Regions from separate parts of the Planococcus sp. VCh962 genome, predicted to be linked through region 2. Evidence: riboswitches for the same ligand, from Rfam matches in the RefSeq annotation. Region 2 holds a riboswitch; each other region holds the start of a gene.
The links. Region 2 has a riboswitch for S-adenosylmethionine ahead of AC3AQ9_RS18100 (aminotransferase class I/II-fold pyridoxal phosphate-dependent enzyme). Riboswitches for the same ligand answer to the same signal wherever they lie in the genome.

Region 1 (5,030 bases), on a different contig from region 2:
TCCAGTACCTTGCCTTAATATTTATACTGACTTTTTTATAAACAATATTTGGGGCAGAAGCCATATTGAGTTCCATTTCGCGGCGACCGAGATGATGAAAGATAAACTGCAAAATGATTATCAAATTCCCGCAGAGCGTATATTTGTCACCGGCATTCCTGTCAGCGAAAATTTTCAGGCGCGTTACAGCAAGGAAAAGAAGAAAGCAGTGACGGTTTTAGTTTCGGGGGGAAGCACCGGGCTTTCTACAATTGTCGATCAGTTTAAAGGTGAGCTCGATAGCAGCAAGTGGAAGATATTAGTTCTTTGCGGAACCAATAAGCGGCTTCGTGAACAAATCGCAGCGCTGAACAATCCGGCAATAACACCGCTTTCCTATATTTCTTCAAAAGAAGAAATGAACCGGCTTTATGATGAAGCGGATGCATTGATAACCAAACCCGGCGGAGTAACAATCAGTGAAGCACTGACAAAAGAATTGCCGATCTTTTTATCTGCTCCTCTTCCAGGACAGGAAGAAATCAATCTAAATTATTTAACCAGGAAAAATCTCGTTTTCACTTTACCGGGCAACAGCAGTCTATTGGATTTTATCGCAAGCACGTTGGAAGACGAAAAACTGACCCGCAATTACAATTCAGCGGTCCAGGCATACAAAAAGTCGCTCATACTGACAGGATCTAGTGAGATAGTGGAAACAATCGAACAAATGCTGATCAGCAGCTGACAAGGAGAGTGGAAAACATGGCAGAACAGCTGTTGGTGTTTCTTGAGAGTATAGGGATGGCCGGTTTGTTTGCGGCCATGTTTTTTGAAGGGGCATCTCTTCCTTTTCCTGGAGTGGCAATGGTTATTGCTTACGGAGGATTGCTGAATCCGAGTATGGCAGCCGCAGCTCTTCTTTCCGCTGCTTTAGCGGTGACTTACAGCGGAGCTAGTCTGATACCATATTATCTTGGCAAAACCATGCACACGATGCTGCAAAAGAAATTCCATAAGGGCCTGCAGCGCGCTGGTCATTTGTTCGGGCGTTATGGCATCTGGAGCATTGCATTGTCCCGGCCGTTCGGCATTGGAAACTACATTTCGTATGTAGCCGGAATGAGCCGTATAGGCATCGGCAAATATTTATTGCTTACATTTTTAGGCATTTATCCATGGTGTTTAACCATGCTCTGTTTGGGCGTGTATGTCAACGGCAATTATGAGGCATTTCAGAGTTTATACAGTAGCCATCAGCTTTATCTAACTATTGGAGCTGCTTTGGTGCTTGGCGCTGTTTTTCTGGTTTATTCAAAATTTCGGAAAGCAAATCCTTTTGTTGACAAAAATAATTCCGAGTATTATGATAAACATTAATTAAATAACCTTATCCAGAGAAGCCGAGGGACTGGCCCATTGACGCTTCAGCAACCTCTGACATTTGTCAGGAAGGTGCTAAATCCAGCAGGAATTTATTCTTGGGAGATAAGAACAGGACGGATTACATCAGCCTTCTTTTCTCTTAATATGAGAAAAGAAGGCTTTTTGTTTCCTGCAGTTGCACAGTGCATATTTCGGCAAAAGAAAGGAAGATTACAATGAGTGATATTGTTGTTTTATCAGGAAGCCCTTCAGAAGATTCCAGATCAGATTTGGTATTGAAGTATTTAGGAGGATTAATAACAGAACGCGGTTTTTCTGTAACCCATTTGTCCATAAGAGACGTGCCGCAAAATGATTTGTTTTTAGGGAATTACAAGAGCCCGGCAATAGCTGAAATCAGTACATTGATCCATGGAGCAAAAGGTGTCATTGTCGGCTCCCCTGTTTATAAAGCTGCCTATTCCGGGGTCCTTAAGACGCTGATCGACCTTTTGCCGCAGGATGTTCTGCAGGATACGCCAGTGCTTCCGCTGATGACTGGAGGAAGTTCCGCCCATCTACTGGCGCTTGAATATACGTTGAAGCCTTTACTCGCTACTTTAAAAGCCCAAAATCTAAAAGGCGTTTATCTGGTGGACAGCCAAATAGACAAATCCAATCCGCAGAATCCGATTATCGATAAAGAAGTAGAGCAGCGCATCAAAAAACAGCTCGATTACTTTACTGAAATTATTGGCAGACGTTCCTCCATACCAGATGTAGAGCAGGAAATATAAATTAAAAAGAGTGGATAGCTACTATGCTTTCCACTCTTTTTAATTGATTGAAACAGCAATTTTATTGATATCAAATGGATAATATTACTATTAAAGATAAAAATTCTATGTTCATTGATTCATTTGTATAAAAATCGGAATATTCTTTCTTTTGATGTGATACGCTTCTGTTATTACACAATTGGAGGAGATGGGATAGTGGAAAAGAAGCAGTGTTGGAAATGGGGAGTTCTGTTATTTTTGGCGGCGATATTGGTTTTTTCACCAATTCAATGGAGCAATACCAAGCAGTCGGCGGGAGCGGATGAAGATTATGCCGGGCTGGTAAGTGAAATTAATAACATATTGCAGGATGGGCGGCTGGATGGAGCGACTACTGGTGTCAGTATTCGAAAAGCTGATTCTGGGGAAGTAATTTACGACCACTTCGGTGATGTCCGCCTGAAACCGGCATCGAATACGAAATTGTTCAGCAGCATGGCTGCACTTGAAACGCTTGGGGAAGATTATCAGTTCACTACAGAAATACATACAGACGGAAAGCTTAAAGGGAAGGTCCTGCATGGCAACTTGTATTTGAAAGGCAAAGGAGATCCGACTTTGCTGCAGGAAGATTTTGAGCAGTTAGCTGCTGAATTGAAAAGCCAAGGCATCCAGAAAGTGAAAGGTGGTTTAATCGGCGATGATACGTGGTATGACGGCGAGCGTTTGTCAGAAGACATCACTTGGAAAGATGAGATCTACTATTACGGTGCACAAGTATCTGCACTCACTGCTTCACCAAATGAAGACTATGACGCTGGGTCAGTCATTGTGGAAGTCAATTCCGGAGATGCAGAAGGAAGCGAAACAAAAGTGACGCTCACACCGCATACGGATTATGTAAACATCATCAATAAAACAACAACCGTGCCAGCGGGACAAAAGAAGACCGTTTCCATCACACGTGACCATGGGACGAACGATATTGTGATTGAAGGGGAAATGCCGCTTGGAGGATCGCGTACACGCGAGTGGATCGCAGTATCAGAGCCTGCCGGTTATGCGCTTGATTTGTTTGAAAATGCATTGTTGGCTCAGGGCATTCAGTTGACCGGCAACCACGGTCTAGAGATGGGAGAAACTCCAGAAGGCACCACAATGCTCGCTGAGCGGAAATCCATGCCGTTGCGTGATCTTTTCATTCCATTTATGAAGTTAAGCAATAATGGGCATGCCGAAATTTTAGCGAAAGAGATGGGACAGGTGGTAGCCGGTGAAGGCAGCTGGGATGCCGGACTTAAAATAGTTGAAGAAGTAGCGGCCGATTTGGGAGTAAACACCAACACCATTCAATTGCGCGACGCTTCAGGCATGTCCCATGTGAATTTGGTTCCAGCCAATGAGATATCCCAATTGCTTTATGCGGCCCAGCCAAAAGATTGGTATGATACTTTTTTAACTTCACTTCCGGTAGCCGGTGCAGCGGATCGGATGGTTGGAGGAACACTTCGCAACCGGATGAAAACAGGGGATGCGACAGGGAATGTCACAGCTAAAACGGGAAGCCTGACAGCAGTTTCGTCGTTGTCGGGATATGCAACGACGAAAGAAGGAGAAAAGTTGATCTTTTCGATTGTCATCAACAACGATTTAACAATCGTTACGCCGATTGAAGATGCAATCGCTGCAGCAATTGCGGCATATGATGGAGAATAACTGATACAGGCCTCGAAAAGTAAGTTTCTTTTCGGGGCTTTTACTGATTTGGAGAAAAACAGAATAGCCTTGCGGAACCATTTATAGGAGTTGGACTGAAGAAGGATTTTTTAGATGCAGCAGCGAGTGCTTCGTCGCAAAAACTTGTCTGCGGCAAATAAAGCTGTTTTGCGGAATAATAACAGCTACAAATTTTTCATTCAGCCTCTCTAGCAATTTCCTTGTTAATTCTGTATGTTTAAGATATTCAGACAATAAATTGGGGGGAATTACATATGAAACCGATCATCGGCGTTACTTCATCAAGAGAGTTAGGCAAAGAAAAATACCATATTCAACTGGCGGATACTGAAGCGATCCTGCAGGCGGGCGGGTTGCCGATCATGCTTCCGCATTTGAGAGAAGAAACAGATATAGACCGGATAGCTGAGCGCATTGATGGATTGTTTGCAGCTGGTGGCTATGATGTCGATCCAACTCTTTTCGGGGAAGAGCCCCATCCGAATCTGGGAACCGTTATTCCTTCAAGGGACGCTTTTGAACTGGCGCTGATCCAGAAAGTGCTGGAACTTGGCAAACCGATTTTAGGGATTTGCCGGGGAGCACAGATTTTGAATGTGGCAGTGGGAGGCGATATGTATCAGGATATTCCCGCGCAAATGGAAGGCAATATGCTCCAGCATCAGCAGAAGGCACCAGTGGAACATGGCAGCCATTTTGTTCATGTAAAGGAAGATTCTTTGTTGCACCGTTTGACAGGATCTGAAAAGTTGAGAGTCAACAGCCGCCATCATCAAGCAAATCGGCATGTGCCTGATTCATTTCTGGTCAGCGGAACAGCAAGCGACGGCGTAATAGAAGCAATCGAAAGCAAGGCGCATCATTTTGTGCTGGGGCTGCAATGGCATCCGGAAAATATGGCGATTGCATCCGATGTGCCTTCGCAGAAAATTTTCAAGGGATTTATTGAAGCTTGCCTGGAAGAAGGGGATGAATAAATGAAAATCATCGATACCCATTGTGATGCTTTGCTGAAATTACAGTTGGCTAAAAGAGGAAGTTTGTTTCAGCAGGAGCCGCTGAGTTTTATAGATTCTGAAGCGCTGGATACAAATTTCCAGCGCCTCCATGCAGGCGGCGTAAAAGTTCAGTTTTTCGCTGTTTTCCTTTATCCGGATTTGCCATCAGATG
Region 2 (5,030 bases):
TATAATGAACAATTATGAACAAAGGGAGATGAGGCAATGTCGAACCTAAAAAACGATTCTTTACATTTGCACCGACAACATCAAGGGAAATTGGAAGTCCGATCAAAAGTAGCGGTGAAGAATGAACGCGATTTAAGCTTAGCCTATTCTCCCGGAGTAGCTGAACCGTGCAAGGAAATTGCACAAGACCGCAGTAAAGTATATGACTATACGATGAAAGGCAACACTGTGGCCGTTGTCACTGATGGAACTGCCGTTCTTGGACTTGGAAATATTGGCCCTGAAGCGTCATTGCCGGTGATGGAAGGAAAGGCTGTATTGTTCAAAGAGTTTGCTGGTGTGGACGCTTTCCCGATTTGCTTGAATACTACCGATGCTGAAACAATTATTCAAACCGTCAAATTGCTGGAACCCGGTTTTGGCGGGGTGAACTTAGAAGATATTTCCGCTCCGACATGTTTTATTGTTGAAGAGCGTTTGAAAGCAGAAATGGGCATTCCGGTGTTCCATGACGATCAGCATGGAACAGCAATTGTTACATTAGCTGGTTTGATCAACGCTCTAAAATTAGTCGGAAAAAATATTTCAGAAACAAAAATAGTCGTCAACGGAGCAGGCGCTGCTGGCATAGCGGTGGTTAAGCTATTGAGAAAGTTCGGCTGCAGCCAGCTGATCATGTGTGACACCAAAGGAGCTATTTTTGAAGGGCGGACCTACGGCATGAATCCGTTCAAGGAAAAAGTTGCAGAAAACACCAATACGGAACGCATTGAAGGATTACTGAGCGAAGTGATCAAAGGTGCAGATGTCTTTATCGGGGTTTCAGCAGAAGGTGCTCTTACCCAGGACATGGTGCGCAGTATGGCTCAAGATTCCATCATTTTCGCAATGGCCAATCCAAATCCGGAAATCCTGCCGCATTTGGCGAAAGAGGCAGGGGCTCGTGTAGTGGGAACTGGCCGCTCTGATTTCCCGAATCAAGTCAATAATGTATTGGCATTCCCAGGGATTTTCAGAGGTGCATTGGACGTTCAGGCAAGTGCAATCAATGATGAAATGAAAGTTGCGGCTGTACATGCGATTGCCAGTTTGATTGAGGATAAGGCAATCCATGATGATTACGTGATTCCGGCTCCATTCGATCTGCGGGTAGCACCAGCAGTGGCAGAAGCTGTTGCAAAAGCAGCAGTGGAAACAGGTGTAGCAAAATACGCATCTGTGCAGGAAAATCAGTCAGTTGAAGTTGCGACCGGGTCAGGCAGTTAACATATATATAGAAGAAAGCCGTTCAATCTAATCGATTGAACGGCTTTTTTGTTGGACAAGAGGAGAAAAGTTGCTATTTATCGTATAGACGATGTGATTCCGGCAGATTCCCGGACTTTCTGCAATGCTTGTTCCAAGTCTTCCAGTAAATCATCGGTATGTTCCAATCCGACTGACAGGCGCAATAATCCGTCTGTAATGCCCCGCTTTTCACGTTCTTCTCTCGGCATAGAGGCATGGGACATCGTCGCTGGATACGATAAAATCGACTCGACTGCGCCTAAGCTGACAGCGAAGATGGGAATGCGCAAGCTCTCAACAAACGTCCAGGCAGCTGCTTTATCTGCCAAGCGAAATGACAGGACTGCTCCTGCACCTGAGGCTTGCCGTTCATGGATCGGGTAGCCCGGATGGAAACGAAAACCCGGATAAAAAACTTCTTCAATTACCGGATGGCTGTGCAGATAATCGGCGATGATGCGAGCTGAAGCGGCTGACTGCTTGAGCCGGGCCCCCAAAGTTTTAATGCCTTGGATCAAGTTATAGGAATCCTGTGCTCCTAAAACAGAACCGAATGTGTTTTGAATAAACCCAAGCCGGTCGCCCAGTTCCACATCTTTTGTAACGGCAAGCCCTGCAATGATATCACTGTGTCCAGAAAGGAATTTCGTCGCACTATGAAGGACAAGGTCTGCTCCGAGGTCCAGCGGATTTTGATAAAGCGGCGTCATGAAGGTATTGTCGACAAATGTCAGGCAATCGTTGGCTTTTGCCAGTTTTGCGGCAATTTCAATATCGGTGATGTTCATGACTGGATTAGAAGGTGTCTCAATATAAATCACTTTAGTATTTGGCCGGATTGCTTCAGCCATTTTACTTAAATCGGTCATATTGACAAACGTGTAATCGATTTGGAATTTGTTCAGCACTTCTGTAACAAAACGGTAAGTGCCGCCGTAGACGTCTTCAGACACCAATACATGATCGCCTGCAGAAAGAAGCATGAACGCGGAAGAGATGGCGGACATGCCGGAAGCGAACGCAAAACCGCGTGTGCCATTTTCCAGTTTGGCGATTGTTTCTTCCAGCTTTAAGCGCGTCGGGTTTCCTGAACGGCTATAATCGAAAGGACCAAATTCATCAAAGCTTGGCTGGTGAAAGGTCGAAGACAAGTATATAGGCACATTTACTGCACCGGTTCGCCGGTCAACTCCGGTTGAATGGATAAATTGAGTTTCCAAATGATCGGTCATAAGTGACAAACCTCCTCTTCAAATTTGGCGAAAGCCTAAGGGAAATCGATGATTAAAACTTCGCCATCTTTTTAATAAAAACAGGGGCTTTCTTCAAAAAAGAAGAAAGCCCCTGTTCAGGAACACAATCTTCTCATCTTTTAGGCGAATGCCTATTGGAATTAGCACCGTGGCCGCGAGGCTGGTTGCTGAGACATCATAGGGCCAAATCCCTCCGTCTCTCTTGATAAGAAATTAAATATGAAGTTATACGCTGTTCGATATTTCAAAGTTTAGAGCAATTCGAATAGAAGTGCAAGGGAAAAGTGAAAATTATCAAAAAATGACTTTGAACCGAAAGGGAGTTCGGCAACAGTGCATTTCTTTTAATTCGAATAGCGAAAGGTTATAATTAGCAATATCAATCATTAAAAGGGGAATGTGGATGTATATTGTGACGTCAACAGTAGAAGTGCCAGAAGAAAAGACAAAGGATCTCATAAAAATATATCAAAATCGTTCCCGGCGGGTGGACCAGGCCGAAGGCTTTCATCAGTTTCGCCTGATTCAGAACACTAAAAAGTTAAATGAATTGACGGTGCATTTGGAATGGCATTCAAAAGAAGCTTATTTGAAATGGGTCCGAAGCAATGAATTCAAAGAAATCCATGAACTTGAAAAACATTATCCGGACAAGGCATTAGCAGGAATCGTGCCGAAAGTCCGGCAATACGAGGTCGTCGCCGAATGAACAAAGCTATTAAAGATCAAATCGCCTTGGAAACAGCCACAAGCATTTATGAAGCGTATCCAAGCCTTTGGGAACGGTTCGGTGAACAGGGCTTCCAGCATACCGAGAAAGACAATCATCATCATTTGGATCATCTCGAAACAGCTTATGAACTGGAAGACAAACAAGTATTTTTAGATTACAGCCGCTGGCTGGAAACGGTATTGAACAGCCGCAATGTGGAAACAGCACTCATCATTGATAATTTTGAACGGCTCATTAAGATTCTTCCAGGAAAAACGGAAAAACTTGAAGAAAACTTTATGCTGGATTGCCTTCGGCAAGCAAATAAATTACTTTCTAAATCGTAGCAAAAGGAGGTTGAGGAGATAATGCAGCCAACCCAACTAGCGGAATTGTTTCTGCAAGGGGAAGATATGGAAGCATTGCGCCAGATTCAATCTTTTCTTGAAAGCCATAGCCGAAAAGAATTGTTCGACCAATTACTGACGCCGGCGATGTATCATGTCGGCACGTTATGGGAAAACAATGAAATCACAGTTGCCGATGAACATTTGGCTACCGCAATCTGCGATTTCGTGGTATCTGCTGTAGAAAATAGAAAACTGGCAGAAAGCGGCGGGGAAAGAAAAGTCATGGTATTGGGGCCAGAAGGAGAAGACCATTATATCGGATTGAAGATGGTGGCATCTCTGTTCCGGGAATATGGCTGGTCGGTCCAATATATGGGACCGAATCTGCCACTGCCGCATGCTTTGGAAGCAGCAGAAAAATGGAAACCTGACGTCATTGCTTTGTCGGCAGCGCTAGCTTACAGATTGCCTTTATTGAAAACCTACGTAAATGAATTTTTGGCATTGAAGTTCCAGCCGGCTGTTCTGGTCGGCGGACGTGCAGTCAATATTTCGAATTCGAATTCTTTAAGAAACAGCGGGGCAATGGTGGTAAGAGACTTAAACCAATTAGAACTTTGGATCAAGACGGGAGAGAAGCCTGAAAATGACTACGAAATCTCAATTTAATGGTTTGCCGCTCCCGGCATTTAAAGTGAACAATGAATTATCTGTAGTTGACTACTCTATTGAAGCATATGAATTATTTGGAGAATGCCGCAAATTCACAGATATCGTTGATGCAGATAGTTTGCAAAAAGCTCGGACTTTGCTGAGTTCCGAACCCCTTCAGCCTAAATTTGAACTGAATTTCGTCTCTAACAAAGGCGATTTATTTTTAGCGGATGTTTATGGCAATTGGAGTGATCCGACCTTTCTTTCTCTTATCATTGTGCCGAAGGACAATCAGCTGGAACGTGTTTCGGGCCAATTGGCCAAACTTCGGGAAAGACTTCGGGAAACGGATTATGATCTTTTTCAGGAAAAAGAACGAACGCTGGAATTGCTTCAAAAAGTGAGGGAATTATCTGCACCATGCATCCAGTTGGATACACAACGGCTGCTCATTCCCTTATTTGGCGATTTGACTGAAGAACAGGTATTGGCATTTACGCCACGCTTGCTGGTGCGCATTTATGAAACCCAGGCTGACACTGTCATTTTTGATTTGACGGCAATGGGAAAGGTTACCGATGACGGACTGCGCCATTTGGATTCCCTTCTTCAATCTTTCAGCTTGATGGGCACATCCAGCATCTTTACAGGAGTCAAACCGGAACATGCAAAGCGGCTGCATCTCATGCGCACAAAGCTGCCGATGTGTTTTGTTTCTTCCTTGCAAGAAGTGCTGTCTTCCGATAGAGGGCATAGCAAAAGCTGACTCTTTTC
Region 3 (5,030 bases), on a different contig from region 2:
GGTGCCTCCCAACGAGATTTCTCTCATCACTTCCAGTTCCCGGTTGCTCAATACTTGCTGTTTTCCTTCACGTAGAGAAGACTGGAGGATTGTTCCAACTTCTTCACCAAACCAGGTAATTTCTTCTAGTAACTCCACAGGAAAATCCGCATCCTCTTTAATACTCAAACTATAAATAAACCCCATAACTGCATGGCCGCTAAAAAGCGGGACAACCAAAAAAGAATTGACATTCGAATCAATGACGTAGTTGCTGCTGGTTTTCTCGAAAAGTTCCCTGTCTTTGTAATACTTTGCTTTTTTTTCATTGATAGCCGACTCTATTGTCGGCAAAGTTCTAATATCATACCGCAGATCATGTATGTATTTGATTTCATTTCGTTTAAGTGAAATAACCCCTTCCCCTAAAAAGCCGATTGGTGAATAGCGGCAAAGATAGACGTCCAGAACAGGAAAAGTGTCAGAGAAGGCCTCCAGTATTTCAATAATCAGTTTCTCATGGGAAGGTGTTCTTTTCATTGTTTCTAACCGTTCATAAATGGTAGGCATCTGCATCGAATTTCACTTCCTTTTACGGTAGGTAGTTCATACTTAATAGGGAATATACTAAATACTATGAATATTATAACATTAAATTATGTAAGCGCTTATTTTTTTAGTTCTTATATGCTGCATCTAACTGCTCACAAATAAATTTTTAATAAAAAGGAGAGAAACGATGAAAGCATTAGTAATCGAAGACGTCCAAAAGGCAGTAGTCCAAGAAGTGCCGGTTCCTGTGATTGAAAAAGATGGCCTCATCATTAAAACAATGGCCAATGGAGTTTGCCGAAGCGACTGGCATGTATGGGTCGGAGATCACGGAATCGTCCAGCCTGTTATCGGCCATGAGTTTTGCGGCATTGTCGAAGAAGTGGGAAGCGATATTAAAAACTTCAAACGCGGCGACCGCGTCATCGTTCCATTTTCAGGAAGTGACGGCACCTGTCCACATTGTATAGCGGGAAACACACAGCTATGTGACTCGTTTATCGTTCCAGGCACAGCTTATCAAGGTGGTTACGGGGAATACGTAGCCGTGCCAAAAGGCGACCGCAATGCCATTTCTCTGCCAGACAATTTGAGTTTCTCTGATGCGGCTGCATTAGGCTGCCGCTTTATGACTGCTTACCACGGCGTTGTAGATCGTGTGAATGTTATGCCTGGAGAAAAAGTTGTGGTTTATGGCTGTGGCGGTATTGGCTTATCTGCCATCCATATCGCTTCTTCTATGGGAGCGTTTGTTATCGGAGTCGATATCAATGACTCCAATCTGGCTTTGGCTAAGAAATTAGGTGCTGACTTTGTCATCAACAGCAAAGACAACAATCCTGTAGAGGCAGTGCAAGAAATCACTAAAGGTGGTGCAGATGTTTCTGTGGATGCCCTTGGAATCACGGAAACTTGCGTGCCTGCCATCAATAGCTTAAAAAAAGGCGGGCGTCATCTGCAAATTGGTGTTACTTCGAAAAAAGAAGCCGGATTTATCTCCATTCCAGTCGATCATATGGTCCTTACTGAGAAATCATTTATCACGACTCTCGGGATTCCAGCATTCCGGTTCACTTCCCTTTTAGAGCAAGTCGCACTTGGGAAATTGCAGCCTGGCAAAATGGTGACGCGAGAAATTGGATTAACTGAAGTTGAAGGCATTTTTGAAGACATGTCTAACTTTGCTACGACGGGAACTTTTGTTGTAACTGATTATCATGCATAAAACAAAAAACCGGAGTACAGCTAAATTTCAGCTGCACTCCGATTGCTTATTCTTCCCAATAAATTAAGGGAATATGAGGCGATGCCTTACTCGATTGGAATTCGGTATCCTTTATCTTTTCGTGCCTGCTCATTGGATTTTGGCACTTGAAGCATCAATACCCCTTTTTCAAATGAGCCTGCAATTTGTTTTTCATCGATTTCACCAATATAGAAGCTGCGTTTGAAGGCCCCGTAAGAACGTTCTTTGCGTACAAAGCGTCCTTCTGTTTCATTGGATTCCCAGTTTTGTTCTCTATGACCGCGAATTTCCAAATAGCCGTCTTTGTACTCGACTTCAACTTCTTCTTTTGAGAATCCAGGAAGATCGACCATAAATTCATAGCCGTCTTTCTTTTCTCTTATATCAACTTGAGGGTAGGTGTTTTCCCCAAAAAACTTATTGAAGAAGTCAGATTCCAATCCGCTTCCAAAGAGGCTTGGGAATAGGTCAGTTTGTTTTCTTGGAAACAAAGTGCTCATTGTAATCTTCTCCTTTTTAAAGTATTTTTGGTAAATGCCAGCTTTTCAAAAGTCACAAGATCCTAATCACTTTTTTAGAAGCAACCGGTTTTCCTATGGCCACCCTTTTAGAACTTGGGCTTGCCATGAAATGACTTTCAATGCCCACACTTTCATCTTACCCCTTTCTTTTCATTGTGGTCTTTCTACTTAAAATTATATTCAAAACTGTTCGGCTGTCAACAGATTCACATCGTCCAAAACCCTTGATATGACTGGTTTTCCAGTCTTTCTTCTACCTTTAAACCGCTATTTTCCCAAGTGTTTTTTATTTTTTAACAGCTTGATAAATGCTTGTTGAGCACTGTTTAAAGGCTGCATAGTAAAGAGTGAAATGGACTTATTAAGCCAGGAGAGGATTAAAAGTTAGAAGAATTATTCTGTCAGAATATTATGTTGACGATTAAATGCAATGGTGTTAAAGTTTTCTACATAGTTTAATAGTAATTCGTTCTTATCATGAGAGGTGGAGGGATTGGCCCTGCGAAACCTCGGCAGCGGGCTCACAATTGAGCACTGTGCCAAATCCAACAAGCATTGGCTTGAGAGATAAGAAGAGCCGGATATTTAATGCGATGTCGCATGTCAGCCTCTTCTTATTGAAGAGGCTTTTTGCTTGCTTTCATGTTAAGGCAATTCTATTAACATTAAACCAAGTAAACCTATAGAAAAGGAAGGTGTATCAGAATGAAAAACCCGAAAAGCTTTTTATTATTATTTGTTGTAACCGTGATCGCTTTGTTATTGGCGGCATGCGGAAGCAAAGAATCCACCAGCGAAGCAACCGCTTCAACAGAAGGCAAAGAACAAAACGCATGGGAGCGCATCCAAGAATCCGGAAAAATTATAGTCGGAACAGAAGGTCTTTATTATCCAATTACATACCACGATGAAACAACGAAAGAATTGACTGGCTATGATGTGGAAGTAGCCCGTGCTTTAGGTGAAAAACTTGGGCTGGAAGTCGAGTTTAAAGAAATGGAATTTGATGGCTTGCTTCCGGCACTCCGCAATGGCCAAATCGATATAGCAGCAAACGATTTCTCTATCACAGATGAGCGCAAAGAGAAATTTGATTTCACCATCCCGATCAAACATTCTTATGGTTCTGCCATTGTGCGTGAAAGCGATAATTCAGGCATTGAATCTGTCGAAGATTTGAAAGGGAAAAAAGTAGGCGGTTCTGCGACAAGCAATTACTCGAAGTTTGCACAGGAACAAGGAGCCGAAGTAATTGTCTATACTGGCTCTGATACGGTCCTTCCGGAAATCGTCAATGGTCGTGTTGATGCCACGCTGAATGATTACCTCGTATTGATGCGTTCTCTTGAGCAATACGACAAACCTGGTTTAAAGCTTGCCGAGGGAGTTAAGTTCTCATTCAGCAGCAGCGCGATCGTATTGCCAAAAGACAGCCCGGAGCTGAAAGAAAAAATCGATGCAGCTCTTGAAGAATTGCTGGCCGATGGCACAATTAAAGATATTTCACACCAATTCCTTGGTGCTGATGTAACACAGCCTCTTGAGAAAGAATAAATATCTTGAGGAACCCCCGGGTTCCTCATCTATACATAATGAGTAAAGGAGTCTTCCGATGACCGACTTTAAATGGGAATATCTGTTCAATGTAGAAATTGCGCTCGACTCCCTCCCCTTCATTTTAGAGGGTGCCTGGCAAACCATTTTAATCGCTCTAGTCAGTATGTTTTTCGCCTTAGTTCTCGGTTTGTTTGTCGCCCTCGCTCGCATGAACCGGTTTAAACTGATTTCAGTGCCTGCCCGTCTGTTTATTTCCTTTATGCGTGGTACACCGCTGCTGGTCATTTTGTTTATCTTGTATTTCGGCTTTCCGATGGTTGGCATCGAGATGGCGCCATTGACTGCAGCCATCATTGGCATCAGCATCCATTTTTCCGCCTACACAGCTGAAATTATCCGTTCCGCCATTTCCTCTGTAGCAAAAGGACAATGGGAAGCTGCGGAAACACTTCGAATGAGCTATTGGCAGACGATGACCCGCATCATCTTGCCGCAAGCGACACGTATTGCCTTGCCGCCGTTATCCAGCACTTTTATGGATATCATCAAAGGAACTTCCCTTGCTATGGTCATCACGGTTTCAGAAATGTTTTACCGGGCAAAAGTGGTGGTTGGCCAAACCTATGAAAGCTTGACTTTGTATATTCTGGTAGCACTCATTTATTGGGCGATTTGCGCACTTGTCACCTTGCTGCAAGATTATCTGGAGAAGAAAGCCAACCGCTATGTGGCAGCTTGATTGGAGGTACCAATATGATTAAAGTGGAAAACCTAAGTAAAAAATTTAAAGATGTGGAAGTATTGAAGTCCATCTCACTTGAAATTGAAAAAGGGGAAGTCGTCAGTATTATCGGCCCTTCCGGTTCCGGCAAGACCACATTGCTGCGCTGCCTCAATTTACTGGAAACCCCTACTTCGGGATCGCTGCAAATCAACAATGTCCATGTGTCGTTCACGGGAAAGACTCCGACAAAAAAGCAAAAAATCGATATCCGCCAGTATTCCGGTATGGTGTTTCAGCACTTTCACTTATTTCCGCATAAAACGGTAATCGAAAATATCATCGAAGCACCTCTTGTCGTACAAAAAAGAAACAAGCAGGAACTTGTGCGCGAAGCGGAGGAACTGCTGCAGAAAGTCGGCTTATTGGATCATAAAAACCAGTACCCCGAACA

Region 1: another riboswitch for S-adenosylmethionine. It lies ahead of ssuE (NADPH-dependent FMN reductase); the one in region 2 lies ahead of AC3AQ9_RS18100 (aminotransferase class I/II-fold pyridoxal phosphate-dependent enzyme).
Region 3: another riboswitch for S-adenosylmethionine. It lies ahead of AC3AQ9_RS15820 (transporter substrate-binding domain-containing protein); the one in region 2 lies ahead of AC3AQ9_RS18100 (aminotransferase class I/II-fold pyridoxal phosphate-dependent enzyme).

What each region holds. Positions count from the first base shown of each region.
Region 1 covers NZ_JBYLHS010000002.1:435,050-440,079, reverse strand. The annotation lists gene AC3AQ9_RS09515 (MGDG synthase family glycosyltransferase) at 1-727, shown strand, start outside; gene AC3AQ9_RS09510 (DedA family protein) at 745-1,359, shown strand; SAM riboswitch class I at 1,367-1,474, shown strand; gene ssuE (NADPH-dependent FMN reductase) at 1,581-2,141, shown strand; gene dacB (D-alanyl-D-alanine carboxypeptidase/D-alanyl-D-alanine endopeptidase) at 2,340-3,839, shown strand; gene AC3AQ9_RS09495 (gamma-glutamyl-gamma-aminobutyrate hydrolase family protein) at 4,115-4,837, shown strand; gene AC3AQ9_RS09490 (dipeptidase) at 4,838-5,030, shown strand, end outside.
Region 2 covers NZ_JBYLHS010000009.1:80,011-85,040, reverse strand. The annotation lists gene ystJ (NADP-dependent malic enzyme) at 37-1,266, shown strand; gene AC3AQ9_RS18100 (aminotransferase class I/II-fold pyridoxal phosphate-dependent enzyme) at 1,344-2,519, opposite strand; SAM riboswitch class I at 2,650-2,752, opposite strand; gene AC3AQ9_RS18095 (antibiotic biosynthesis monooxygenase family protein) at 2,944-3,249, shown strand; gene AC3AQ9_RS18090 (hypothetical protein) at 3,246-3,599, shown strand; gene AC3AQ9_RS18085 (cobalamin B12-binding domain-containing protein) at 3,621-4,271, shown strand; gene AC3AQ9_RS18080 (STAS domain-containing protein) at 4,249-5,022, shown strand.
Region 3 covers NZ_JBYLHS010000006.1:196,777-201,806, reverse strand. The annotation lists gene AC3AQ9_RS15835 (response regulator transcription factor) at 1-555, opposite strand, end outside; gene AC3AQ9_RS15830 (zinc-binding dehydrogenase) at 719-1,756, shown strand; gene AC3AQ9_RS15825 (Hsp20/alpha crystallin family protein) at 1,843-2,277, opposite strand; SAM riboswitch class I at 2,768-2,872, shown strand; gene AC3AQ9_RS15820 (transporter substrate-binding domain-containing protein) at 3,004-3,852, shown strand; gene AC3AQ9_RS15815 (amino acid ABC transporter permease) at 3,911-4,594, shown strand; gene AC3AQ9_RS15810 (amino acid ABC transporter ATP-binding protein) at 4,609-5,030, shown strand, end outside.